2 regions of the Micromonospora sp. B9E7 genome follow, and region 1 is predicted to be linked to the other one. Evidence: riboswitches for the same ligand, from Rfam matches in the RefSeq annotation. Region 1 holds a riboswitch; the other holds the start of a gene.
What was found. A riboswitch is a leader RNA that binds a small molecule or an ion and turns the genes downstream of it on or off. The one in region 1 is predicted to bind S-adenosylmethionine.
Positions count from the first base shown of each region.

Region 2: another riboswitch for S-adenosylmethionine. It lies ahead of ABGB10_RS22880 (ABC transporter substrate-binding protein); the one in region 1 lies ahead of thrC (threonine synthase).

Region 1 is NZ_JBDPLX010000010.1:191,348-196,908, forward strand. It holds gene ABGB10_RS18690 (helix-turn-helix transcriptional regulator) at 1-291, opposite strand, end outside; gene ABGB10_RS18695 (DMT family transporter) at 383-1,351, shown strand; SAM riboswitch class I at 1,420-1,555, shown strand; gene thrC (threonine synthase) at 1,566-2,852, shown strand; gene ABGB10_RS18705 (GNAT family N-acetyltransferase) at 3,106-4,125, shown strand; gene ABGB10_RS18710 (hypothetical protein) at 4,135-5,561, opposite strand, start outside.
Region 2 is NZ_JBDPLX010000015.1:110,887-116,447, reverse strand. It holds gene ABGB10_RS22895 (Na+/H+ antiporter) at 1-375, shown strand, start outside; gene ABGB10_RS22890 (amino acid ABC transporter ATP-binding protein) at 403-1,146, opposite strand; gene ABGB10_RS22885 (amino acid ABC transporter permease) at 1,143-1,916, opposite strand; gene ABGB10_RS22880 (ABC transporter substrate-binding protein) at 1,959-2,825, opposite strand; SAM riboswitch class IV at 3,104-3,215, opposite strand; gene ABGB10_RS22875 (amino acid transporter) at 3,302-5,242, opposite strand; gene corA (magnesium/cobalt transporter CorA) at 5,431-5,561, shown strand, end outside.

The DNA.
Region 1 (5,561 bases):
GGAGGTGAGGACCGCGTCCAGGAGGCCGGGGTAGAGCCGGTTCAGCTCGTCGCGGCGGAGCCGCACCAGGCGGCTGGTGCCGGCGGCGCGGGTGCGGGTCAGGCCGGCTTCGCGCAGCACCTTCAGGTGGTGGCTGCGAGTCGCCTTGGAGACGCCGAAGTCGAAGCTTCCGCAGGCGGCCTCGCCGCCCTCGGCGAGCGCCCGGACGATCTGTAGCCGCACGTCGTCGGCGAGTGCGGCCAGCACGGCGGTGACCGGTACGGCGGTCAGGTCGGGTTCGTGCGGCTCCATGTGACCAGTGTAACCGTTGTTCGACAAAGGTCGAACAAGCTCCTAGGGTCGGTGTCGTTGGTTCGACGATACTCGAACATTGGAGCTGACGATGCGATCCCGCGCCGCCGCCTACCCGCTGCTCGCCGTGCTCGGTTGGGGCGTGATGTTCCCGGTCCTGGCCAGCGCGCTGACCCGGGTCGACCCACTCAACCTGACCACCGCCCGCTACCTGCTCGCCGCCGTCGTCCTGGTCGCCATCCTCCTGCTCCGCGAGGGTGCCGACGCGCTGCGGCCCGGTGCCCGAGCGGTCGAGGTGATGGTGCTCGGTGTGGTCGGCTTCGCCGGCTTCAACGTGCTCACCAACCTGGCGCTCGAACACGCCGCTCCGCAGCAGGTGGCGCTCTTCGTGGCCACCACCCCGGTGATCACCCAGCTGGTCCGTTGGGTCCGTGACGGCGTACGCCCGAAGCCGCTCCTGCTGGGCCTCTCCCTCGTGGCGCTCCTCGGCGTCGGCCTGGTGATCACGCGCGGAAGCCTGGCCGGACTCGGTCAGTTCGGTCTCGGCGGTCTGATGATGATCGGCGCGGTGCTCGGTTGGGGCATCTACACGCACGGCGCCAGCCGATTCGGTGCGTGGTCGCCACTGCGCTTCACCACGCTGACCGCGCTCGCCGGCACGGCCGCCATGCTGGCCGCGAGCATCGGCGCGGACGCCGTCGGCTGGCAGCACGCGCCGGCCGCCGCCGACCTCGTGGCGGTCACCCCACAGTTGACGTACGCCGTGATCGTGGGAGCTGTCATCGCGGTCCTGGCCTGGAACACCGGAGTGCAGCGACTCGGGGCCGCCAACGCCGCGCTGTTCATGAACCTGGTCCCGGTGACCACGTTCGCGGTGCAGATCGCCCGCGGCTACCGCCCGGAGCCCGTCGAACTGGTCGGCGCCGCCGTCACCATCGCCGCGCTGGTCGCCGCGAACCTGGCCAACCGCCCCCGGACCAGGGCCTCGTCGCTGCCCCGCGCGACCGCGGTCACCGACCCGATCGCGGTGACCGACCACGCGGCGGTGAGCGCCCGCTGACCCACTGGCTGGGATCGGCGGTAGCTAGGGCGGACAGCGTTGTCCTAGACTCGGCGGCACAACTGCATACCTCATCCAGAGGGGCTGAGGGATACGGCCCGACGACGCCCCGGCAACCACCCCGCGCGCTCACCGCTGAGCGACCCGCGGGGCAGGTGCCAATTCCGTCCCCGCCGCACCGTGCGATGCGGGGAAAGATGAGAGGACTCTCGACATGACGTCGACGCTCGCCGCCTCCGGCATCGACACCTCCGCCAGCCCCGCCCGCGCCCTGGTCTGCCGTGCCTGTTCGGCGCGCTACCCGCTCGCCGCGCAGCACGCCTGTTACGAGTGTTTCGGCCCGCTGGAGGTCGACTACGACACGGCCGCCCTGGCGACGGTCACCCGGGAGCAGATCGAGGCCGGGCCGAAGAACATCTGGCGGTACGCGGCACTGCTCCCCGCCGGTCAGGACCCGGCCACCCGGGTCACCCTCGACCCGGGGCTGACCCCGCTGGTGGCGGCCCCGCACCTCGCCGCCGAGCTGGGCATCACCGCGCCGCTCTGGGTCAAGGACGACAGCGCCAACCCCACCCACTCGTTCAAGGACCGGGTCGTCTCGGTGGCGCTCACCGCAGCCAGGGCGCTCGGCTTCACCCGGTTCGCCTGCGCGTCGACCGGTAACCTGGCCAACTCGGTGGCCGCCCACGCCGCCCGCGCCGGGGTGCCCTCGGTGGTCTTCATCCCCAGCGACCTGGAGCAGGGCAAGGTCATCACCACCGCCGTCTACGGCGGTGAGCTGGTCGCCATCGACGGCTCGTACGACGATGTCAACCGGCTCTGCGGCGAGCTGGTGGAGACCGACGAATTCGAGGACACCGCTTTCGTCAACGTGAACGTCCGGCCGTACTACGCGGAGGGCTCCAAGACCCTCGGCTACGAGGTGGCCGAGCAACTCGGCTGGCGGATCCCGGCCCAGGTGGTCATCCCGATGGCCAGTGGCGAGCTGCTCACCAAGATTGACAAGGCGTTCTCCGAGCTGGTGGAGATCGGCCTGGTCGAGGCGCCGGCCGGCGGCTGGAAGGTCTTCGGTGCGCAGTCCGCCGGCTGCAACCCGATCGCCACCGCGCTGCACGCCGAGACCGACACGATCATCCCGGTCAAGCCGACCGGGATCGCCAAGTCGCTCAACATCGGCGACCCGGCGGCCGGCCTGTACGCCCTGGAGGCGGTCCGCCGCACCGGCGGCTGGATGGAGTACGTCGACGACGACGAGATCCGTGCGGGCATCCGCGACCTGGCCCGCACCACAGGGGTCTTCGCCGAGACCGCGGGTGGGGTGACAGTGGCGGTGCTGCGCAAGCTTGTCGAGTCCGGCCGGCTCGACCCGACCGCCGAGACCGTCGTGTTCAACACCGGCGAGGGCCTGAAGACCATCGATGCGGTGGCCGGTCAGGTGGGTCCGACCCACCACATCAAGCCCTCGCTGCGCGCCGCCCGCGACGCCGGCCTCCTCGGCTGACCCCGGGGGTCGAGTCGATCAGCGGGTAACTGGGTTTTCGCTGTGAGTGTGGAAAACCCGCCGCTACGGACTTGACGGCAGGAACCGGACGGCGCAAGATGCTCCGTGCGGGAGGGCATTTCGCCGAAGACTTTTGAAGTTCTTGCGACCCAACGCCGGAGGCGTTGTGCGAGTGTCCCTCCCGACCACGTTCGATCAGGCCAGCGAGTAATTCGCTGGCCTGATCGCTTTTCCGGGGTGCACCCTCAGCGGCATGAGCATCACGATCGCGCCGTTCGACGGCGCCGACCGGACGTCGGTCGACGAGGCGTACCGGATCGGGGCGGCGACCAACGACGCCGATCTGTCGGACTTCCCGCCCTTCTGCCGGCGCCGCTTCGACGCGCTGTTCCACACCCCGATGCCCGGCACCCGGTCGCTCTGGGCGCTGGCCCGACTGGACGGCGTACCGGCCGGTTACCTCCAACTGGACCTGCCGCAGCTCGACAACACCGACAACGCCACCGCCGAGCTGCTGGTGCATCCCGAACTGCGGCGCCGAGGGGTGGGTCGGGCCCTGCACGAGTACGGGCTGCGCCTGCTCCGCGAACACGGCCGAAAGCGGGTCGTGGCGATGGCCGTCTCCGCGCTGCCCGGCGGGCCGGCCCGAAGCGTGGCGGGCGACGCGTTCGCCGCCGCGACCGGAGCCCAGCCCGCCCTCGCCGAGGTGCGTCGCCGACTCCACGTCGGCGAGATCGACCGGATCGCCCTGCGGGTGGCGCTCGCCGAGGCCCGACCGCGAGCCGAGGGCTACCACTCGGTCTGCTGGCAGGGGACGACCCCACCGGAGTACGTCGCCGACATCGCCTACCTCGACGGCCGGCTGTTGATGGACGCCCCCATGGGCGACGTGCAGTGGGAGCCGGAGCAGGTGGACGCCGAGCGCATCCGCGGCAACGAACGGGCACTCGACGCGCGGGGCCGGCGGCGCTACCACCTCGGGATGCGGCACGAGGCGTCCGGCCGGCTGGTCGCCTGGACGCTGCTGGACGTGGGCGCATCCGCCGACTGGCACGCGTTCCAGCAGATCACCATCGTCGACCCGGCCCACCGTGGGCACCGGCTCGGCCTCATCGCCAAGGCGGAGAACCTGCACCACCTGCTCACCCACGAACCAGCGGTACAGGTGATCGACACCTTCAACGCCTCCAGCAACAGCTACATGGTGGCGATCAACGAGCAGCTCGGCTTCCGCCCGGTGGACTCCTGGACCGACTGGCAGCTCACCCTCTGAACCGACCGTTCACTCGGCCGTCCGTTCCAGGCGCTCGACCAGCTCGCCGATCGCGGCGTGGAATTCGTCGTCGGGAGTGAACCGGTGGCCCTGCACCGGTGGGGGCACGGTGTCGGTCGGTGGGATGAGCAATCCCTTCGGATCCCGTACCCGACGGTCGACCCGGGCGGCCGGGTCGTCGGGTCCGTCGACGGACGGGACGAACACCGGTCCGCCCACCGCGTCGGTGTACCGCCACAGGTTGATCCACCGCCAGGCCAACCGGCTGCCGACCTCGCGCACCATCTCGTCGCTGACGTACGCCGGGAAGATCCGCCGGTAGCGGTTTCCGAGCGGGGAGCCGTAGGTGAGCAGGGCCACCCGCCGGCGGCAGTGGTCGGGCAGTTGGAGGACCGTCGCCGCCGCGAGCACGCTGCCGTGACTCTGCCCGGAGAGCACCACCGCGTTCCCGTCGGCGGTGAGCTGCCCGATCCGGCGGGTCAGCTCGGGGACGGCCCGTTCGACGTAGCACGGCGGGGCGAGTGGATGCGCGGCACGCGGCCAGAAGGTGGCCAGCTCCCAGAGCACCCCGACCAGCCGGATCGCGCCGGACCGGTAGGCGACCAGCCCCAGCACGGCGAGGATCGCGGCGAACAGCCCGACCAGCAGAGCGCCCAGGTCGGTCACGAAGATCACCGGACGGGCCAGCGGCTCACCGCCCAGCCGCAGAGCGAGCGCACCAGGGCCGGGACCGACCACCGAGAGCCCGGCCGCCGCGAGGGTGAGCAGTGCCAACACCACGTACGCCGTGGCCAGCTGCCCTCCGAGCCGATCCGTCAGCCGGGCGCGGACGATCGCGTCGCGGACGGCCCGAGCCCGCTCGGGGGCCGCCCGGGAGGCTTCCGGATAGTCCCGTCGCACCAGTTCCTCGGCCTCTCGGCGGCGACGATCCCGGCCGATCCGGGGTACGAGCAGTGCCGTCACGAGCACCAGGAGCACGGCGAGGGAGAAGCCGAGGGTGGCCCAGCGGAAGGCGATCGGCGGCGACAACGGTGGCGCCCCGGGCGGTAGCGGCCGGGCGGGCGTCGGGCTGGAACCACGGTCCAGATACTCGGCGAGCCCGTAGGTCAGGCCCGAGTCGTAGGCGACGCCCAGCCCGATCGCGACGGTTGTCAGCACCGGCGCACCCAGCCCGGCCAGCAGGAAGAGGGGCCGAGGAAGGGAACGGCGCTGCACCACGACCACCAGGCCGAGCATCGCGATCAGCACCACCTGCCCGGCGAACAGTCCGGCGGCCACCGTCCCGTACCCGGGCAAGGTTCCCTGGGCCGTCCACGGCGGCCGTGGCGCCAACGCGTAGCCCAGGGTCAGTACGGTGAGCGCGATGGCCGCCCAGCGGATGGTCCGCGAGCTCCACTGGTCCCGCTCTCCGCGCCGCTCTATCGCCGGCCGGCAGA
Region 2 (5,561 bases), on a different contig from region 1:
GTCGTGCGCTGGGCGGGGCTGGTCGGCGACCCGGAACGCGTCCACGAGGCCCGGAATGCCCGGCGGCGGGCCACCGAGGCGGGCCTGGCCGCCCTGCCCCAGGTCGCCGCCGAGATCGGCGCCGGGGAGGAACAGGTCCGTCGGCTGCAAGCCGAGTACCAGAGGCACCTGGCGGACGTCGACGAGAGCGGGGGGAGCACCGCCGAGGAACGCCGGGTGGAACGCCAACTGCGCCTGAAGGTCCTCGCCCACAAACGTCGGGAGGTCACCCGCCTGCGCGACAACCGGGAGATCGACGACCTGGTGCTGCAGGAACTCCAGGCCGCCCTGGACAACGAGGAGATCCGGCTGCTGGGGCGCGGACCGAACGAGTGAGCGTCAGCGGCTTCCGGTCGCAGCGACTCAGAGCACCTGGTCGAGGAACCGGCGCAGCCGAGGATGCTCGGCCCGTTCGAAGACCGCCTCGGGCGGGCCGGCCTCCAGCACCACGCCCCGGTCCATGAAGGCGACGGTGTCGGCGACCTGCCGGGCGAAGCCCATCTCGTGGGTGACCACCACCATGGTCATGCCCGCGGCGGACAGGTCGGCCATCACCCCGAGCACGCCCTTGACCAGCTCCGGATCGAGTGCCGAGGTGGCCTCGTCGAAGAGCATCACCTCGGGCCGCAGCGCCAGCGCCCGGGCGATCGCCACCCGCTGCTGCTGACCGCCGGAGAGCTGCGCCGGTCGTGCGTCGGCCTTGGCGGCCAACCCCACCAGGTCCAGTTGGGCCCGGGCGACGGCCTCCGCCTCGTCCTCGCCGAGTTTGCGGAGCCGGCGCAGCGCGAGCGTGACGTTGCGCAGCACGCTCATGTGCGGGAAGAGGTTGAACTGCTGGAAGACCATTCCGACCCGCTGCCGCAGGCCGTCCGGGTCGTCGCCCAGCACGCTGCGCCCGTCCAACAGCACGTCGCCACGGTCCGGCTCGATCAGCCGGTTGATGGTGCGCAGGAGGGTGGACTTGCCGGACCCGGACGGGCCGATCACGCAGGCCGTCGCGCCCCGCGGCACCGTGAGGTCGACGCCGCGCAGCACCCGGTTCGGCCCGAAGGCGAGGTGCACGTCGCGTACGTCGAGGCTGACCGAGGTGGCGGTGGTGGTGGTCATCGACGGTCTCCCTGGATCGTGGCGGGCAACGGCAGTTCGTCGTCCTCGTCGTCCGGTGCGGTGGCTGGCCGGCCGTGGCGCAGCCGCCTGTCGATCCAGTTCACGACGTGCGTCAGCGGAACGGTCAGCGCCAGGTAGAAGAGTCCGGCCAGGAGCAGCGCGGACTCGTTGCCGGTGGTGGCCGCGTAGTCCTGCCCGATCCGGAACAGCTCCCGCTGGCTGGCCACCAGGCCGAGGAAGTAGACCAGGCTGGAGTCCTTGATCAGCGCGATGAGCTGGTTGACCCAGGCCGGCAGGACCCGCCGGATGCCCTGCGGAATGATCACCAGCCGCATCGCGTCGCTCCAGGAGAAGCCGAGCGCACGTGCGCCCTCCAACTGGGCGGCCTCCACCGACTGGATGCCGGAGCGGAAGATCTCCCCGATGTACGCGGCGGCGATCAGCGACAGCGCCAGGATCCCCAACGGGTAGGGGTCCGGTCCCCATACCTGCATGCCCAGCGGGGCCAGCCCGACGCCGATCAACAGGATCGTCGCCGCGGCCGGCAGCCCCCGGAACACGTCGGTGTAGACCCGTGCCGGCCAGCGCAACCACCGGCTGCGGGAGATCCCGGCGACGGCCAGCAGCAGCCCCAGCACCGAGCCGAGCAGGGCGGCGGAGACCGCCAGGATCAGCGTGTTCGGCAACCCGACGGTCAACATCTCGGGCAGCGCCTCGCCCATCGCGTCCCAGTCGAAGAACGTCTCCCACAGGGTGCTCAACGGATCCATCGGTCGCCTCTCCTACCGTCCTGCTCGCTCGTCACCGGGTACTCAGGAGGCGGACGACGCGGACGGCGCCGCCGACACCGGCACCGTGCCGCTGCCCGGCTTGAAGTCCGCCGGGACCGGCCGGCCCGGGTAGTACTGGGCCTGCAACCGGCTCCAGGTGCCGTCCGCGATGACCTCGTCGAGGCCCTTGTTCAGCGCCTCGCGCAGCTTGTCGCCGCCCTTGGCGACGGCGTACGCGGTCGGCGCCGGGCTGAGCTGCTTGGCCGCCACGGTGATCTTGCCGTTGCTGTCGGCGGCCGACTTCTCGCCGATCTCGGCCGGGGCGATCCACGCGTCGGCGGTGCCGGCCTTGAGCTGGTTGATCGCGCCGTTGTAGTCCGGCACCCGCACCGGGTCGAGCTGCTTGCCGGTGGCGTAGTCGTCCTGCACGGTGCCCTGCACCACCACGACCCGCTTGCCGGCGAGCTGGTCGAAGCCGGTGATCGGGGAGCCGGCCGGGACGTCCAGGCCGAAGTAGCCGAAGTCGTAGCCGTTGCCGAAGTCGACGGTCTTCTTCCGTGCCTCGGTGATCGTGATCGAGGAGCTGCCGACGTCGAACTTGTGGTTGTTGACCTGGGAGAGCAGCGCGGAGAAGTCGGTGCCGACGAACTCGACCTTGAGGCCGAGCTTGCCGGCCACGGCGGTCAGCAGGTCGTTGTCGAAGCCGGTGAACTTGCCGTCCTTGAGGTACACGTTCGGCGGGGCGTCGGTCAGCGTGCCGGCCCGCAGCACCCCCGGCTGCGCCAGGCCGTACGGGTTGGCGGTGGCGTCGGAGGAGCTGTCGTCGCCGCAGGCGGTGAGCGCGGTGGCGGCCAGGATGGTGGCCGCGCCCAGGGCGGTGGCACGGGTCAGGGCAGGAAGAAGTCGCACGGGTGTCTCCGAAAAGGTCGTGTCCCGGCACGCACGGGTGTGCGTCGCCGACGGCGCGCCCGATGGGCGTACCGGAGAGGGAGAGGGTTCGGGAGGAGCGCTGCGCTAGTGCGTGGTGCCGCGACGACACGCGGCGCTGCACATTCGCATCATGTCCACGTGCCGTCGCCGGGTCAGTGCCGGCGAGGGCCAACCGGCGCGGACATCCGCGACGTCTGTCGGTGGGGTGGTGCTGAGGATGCGCATGGTTCTCCCGGGTCTGTGCTGACCTGGGTGCCAGGCCACGCTTGCACCGACGTCCCGTCGGTGCCTGGTCTTCACCCGGGGCACCCCACCGCGGAGGAGGGTTGCCGGCCAGCGAGCCGGGGCTTCGCGCTGGCACTCATGACCTGCGCCGAGGCTAGCAGCAGGCACGGGTGGATCGTCCAGTCGTTATGACCACGCTCACCGTGCGCGACGAGCTGCCCGCTCGCAGGTCAGCCGGCGTGCACGTGCGGTCGACGGTGCGGGTCGGGCTCGTGGCGGCGCAGGATCTCCCGGGTCACCGAGGCGATGGCGCCCTGCCCGAACGCCAGGTAGCGCAGGATGTTGCGGCCGGGGCTGCCCTCGCTCCACTCGAAGTAGATGTGTGGGCGCCGACTGCTGCGGTCGCGGATCTCCAGCAGCAGGGCGGCGAGCGCGCTGGGCACCGACGAACTGGCCAGGCTGAGTACCGGGAAGCGGCCGTCGACCACGCTGCCGCGGACCAGCAGCTCGGTCTCGAAGTCGGACGGGTCGGTGACCTGGACCTCGACGAAGATGACGTCGCTGTCGTCGGGGAAGTCGTTGTCCGCCATGGTCTGCGCCAGCTTGGCGCGGTACTCCGCCTCGTCCCGGCGGTCGGGCTCGTGCGCGACGAGGCGGATCCGCCGTCCGGCGCGTTCGTCGACCATCCGGGCCGCGACCGGGTCCAGCTCGACGTGGTCGACGCGCAGCTCGTAGGCCCGGGACAACCGGGACAGCACCGACACCAGGATGATCCCGCCGATGAAACACGTCGCGATCTTGACCCCGTCGGGGCGTTCCACCACGTTCGCCAGGGTGGTGTAGACGAAGATCACCGCGATGGTTCCGAACGCGACGACGCGGCCGCGCTGCCGGCGCCGCACCGCCGCGAGCGTCACCGCGGTCGCCGCCGACGTGATCAACACCAGAACCCCGGTGGCGTACGCGCCACCCTGCGCGTCCACGCTGGCCTCGAAGACGACCGTGATCAGGAACGCCACCGCGGTGAACACCAGCACCAGCGGCCGGACCGCCCGCGCCCAGGTCGGTGCCATGCCGTAGCGGGGCAGGTAGCGGGGTACGAGGTTGAGCAGCCCGGCCATCGCCGATGCCCCCGCGAACCAGAGGATCCCGATGGTGGACAGGTCGTAGACGGTGCCGAACACCTCCCCGAGATGGGCGTGCGCCAGGTAGGCCAGCGCCCGACCGTTCGCCGGCCCGCCCGGCTGGAATGCCTCCGGCGGGATCAGGATGGTGGTCGTCACGCTGCTGGTGATCAGGAAGACGCTCATGATCACGGCGGCGGTGGTGAGCAGCCGGCGAGCGCCACGGATCCGGCCCAGCGGTCGCGCCTCGGAATCCTGCGGATCGCCCCGCACACTCGGCATGACGGCCACCCCGGTCTCGAAGCCGGACAGACCCAGTGCCAGCTTCGGAAAGACCAACAGCGACAGCGCGACCACCATCCACGGGTCACCGTGACCGGTGGTCAGCGTGGTGGTCCAGTCCCCGACCGCGCTCGGGTGCGTCACCACCCGCCACAGCCCGTCGGCCATCACCACCGCGTTCAGTGTCAGGTAGAGCGCGACCAGGACGACGGCGATTCCGATGGCCTCGGTGAATCCCTTGAGGAACACCGCGCCCAGCAGCGCCACCAGCAGCAGCGTGAGCAGCACCTCGTGTCCCTTGAGCCCACCGGGCCAGAACGGGTTCTCGTCGATGTGCGCGGTCGCGTCGGCGGCCGAGAGGGTGATGGTGATGATGAAGTCGGTGGCCGCGAAACCGAGCAGCACCAGCACCAGCAACTTGCCCGGCCAGTAGCTCAGCAGGCGCACCAGCATCGCGATGGAACCCTCACCGTGCGGGCTCTCCACCGCCACCCGCCGGTAGACCGGCAGCGCGCCCAGCAGGGTCACCAGCACCAGCACCAGGGTCGCCACCGGCGAGAGCGCCCCGGCCGCGAGCGCCGCGATGCCCGGCTGGTAGCCCAGTGTCGAGAAGTAGTCGACCCCGGTCAGACACATCACCTTCCACCAGGGGTGGTGCCGGTGCTCCGGTGGACGCCCGTGCGGCCCCGGATGCTGCACGGGCTCCTCCGCGGCGGCACGCAGCAGCCACACCCGCAGCCGGCCCGCGCGTTCGTCGACCCCCACCGGCGCGTCCCCCGTCAGTCCCGCCCCTGGTCACCGTGAGTATCCGCCCGCGGTGGCGCGCCCGTCCGCCGGTGCGGGGAACCCACACCGCCCCAGCGCGGGTTTCGGGCCCGAAACAGGGGGGAAGCAGCGCCCCCGGGTTGGCGGGAGTGTGCCGGACCGGGCGTCACCGGGGGAGGGGACAGGGCATGGTCGGTGGCCGTCGCTTCCGCCCGGGTGGTGGCTTCGGTCGCCAACTCGACGAGTACGAGACCAGGGTCGGCGTGCCACCGTCCACCGAGTCACCCGCTCCGCCCGCCGGCGGTCTGGTGGACAGCGC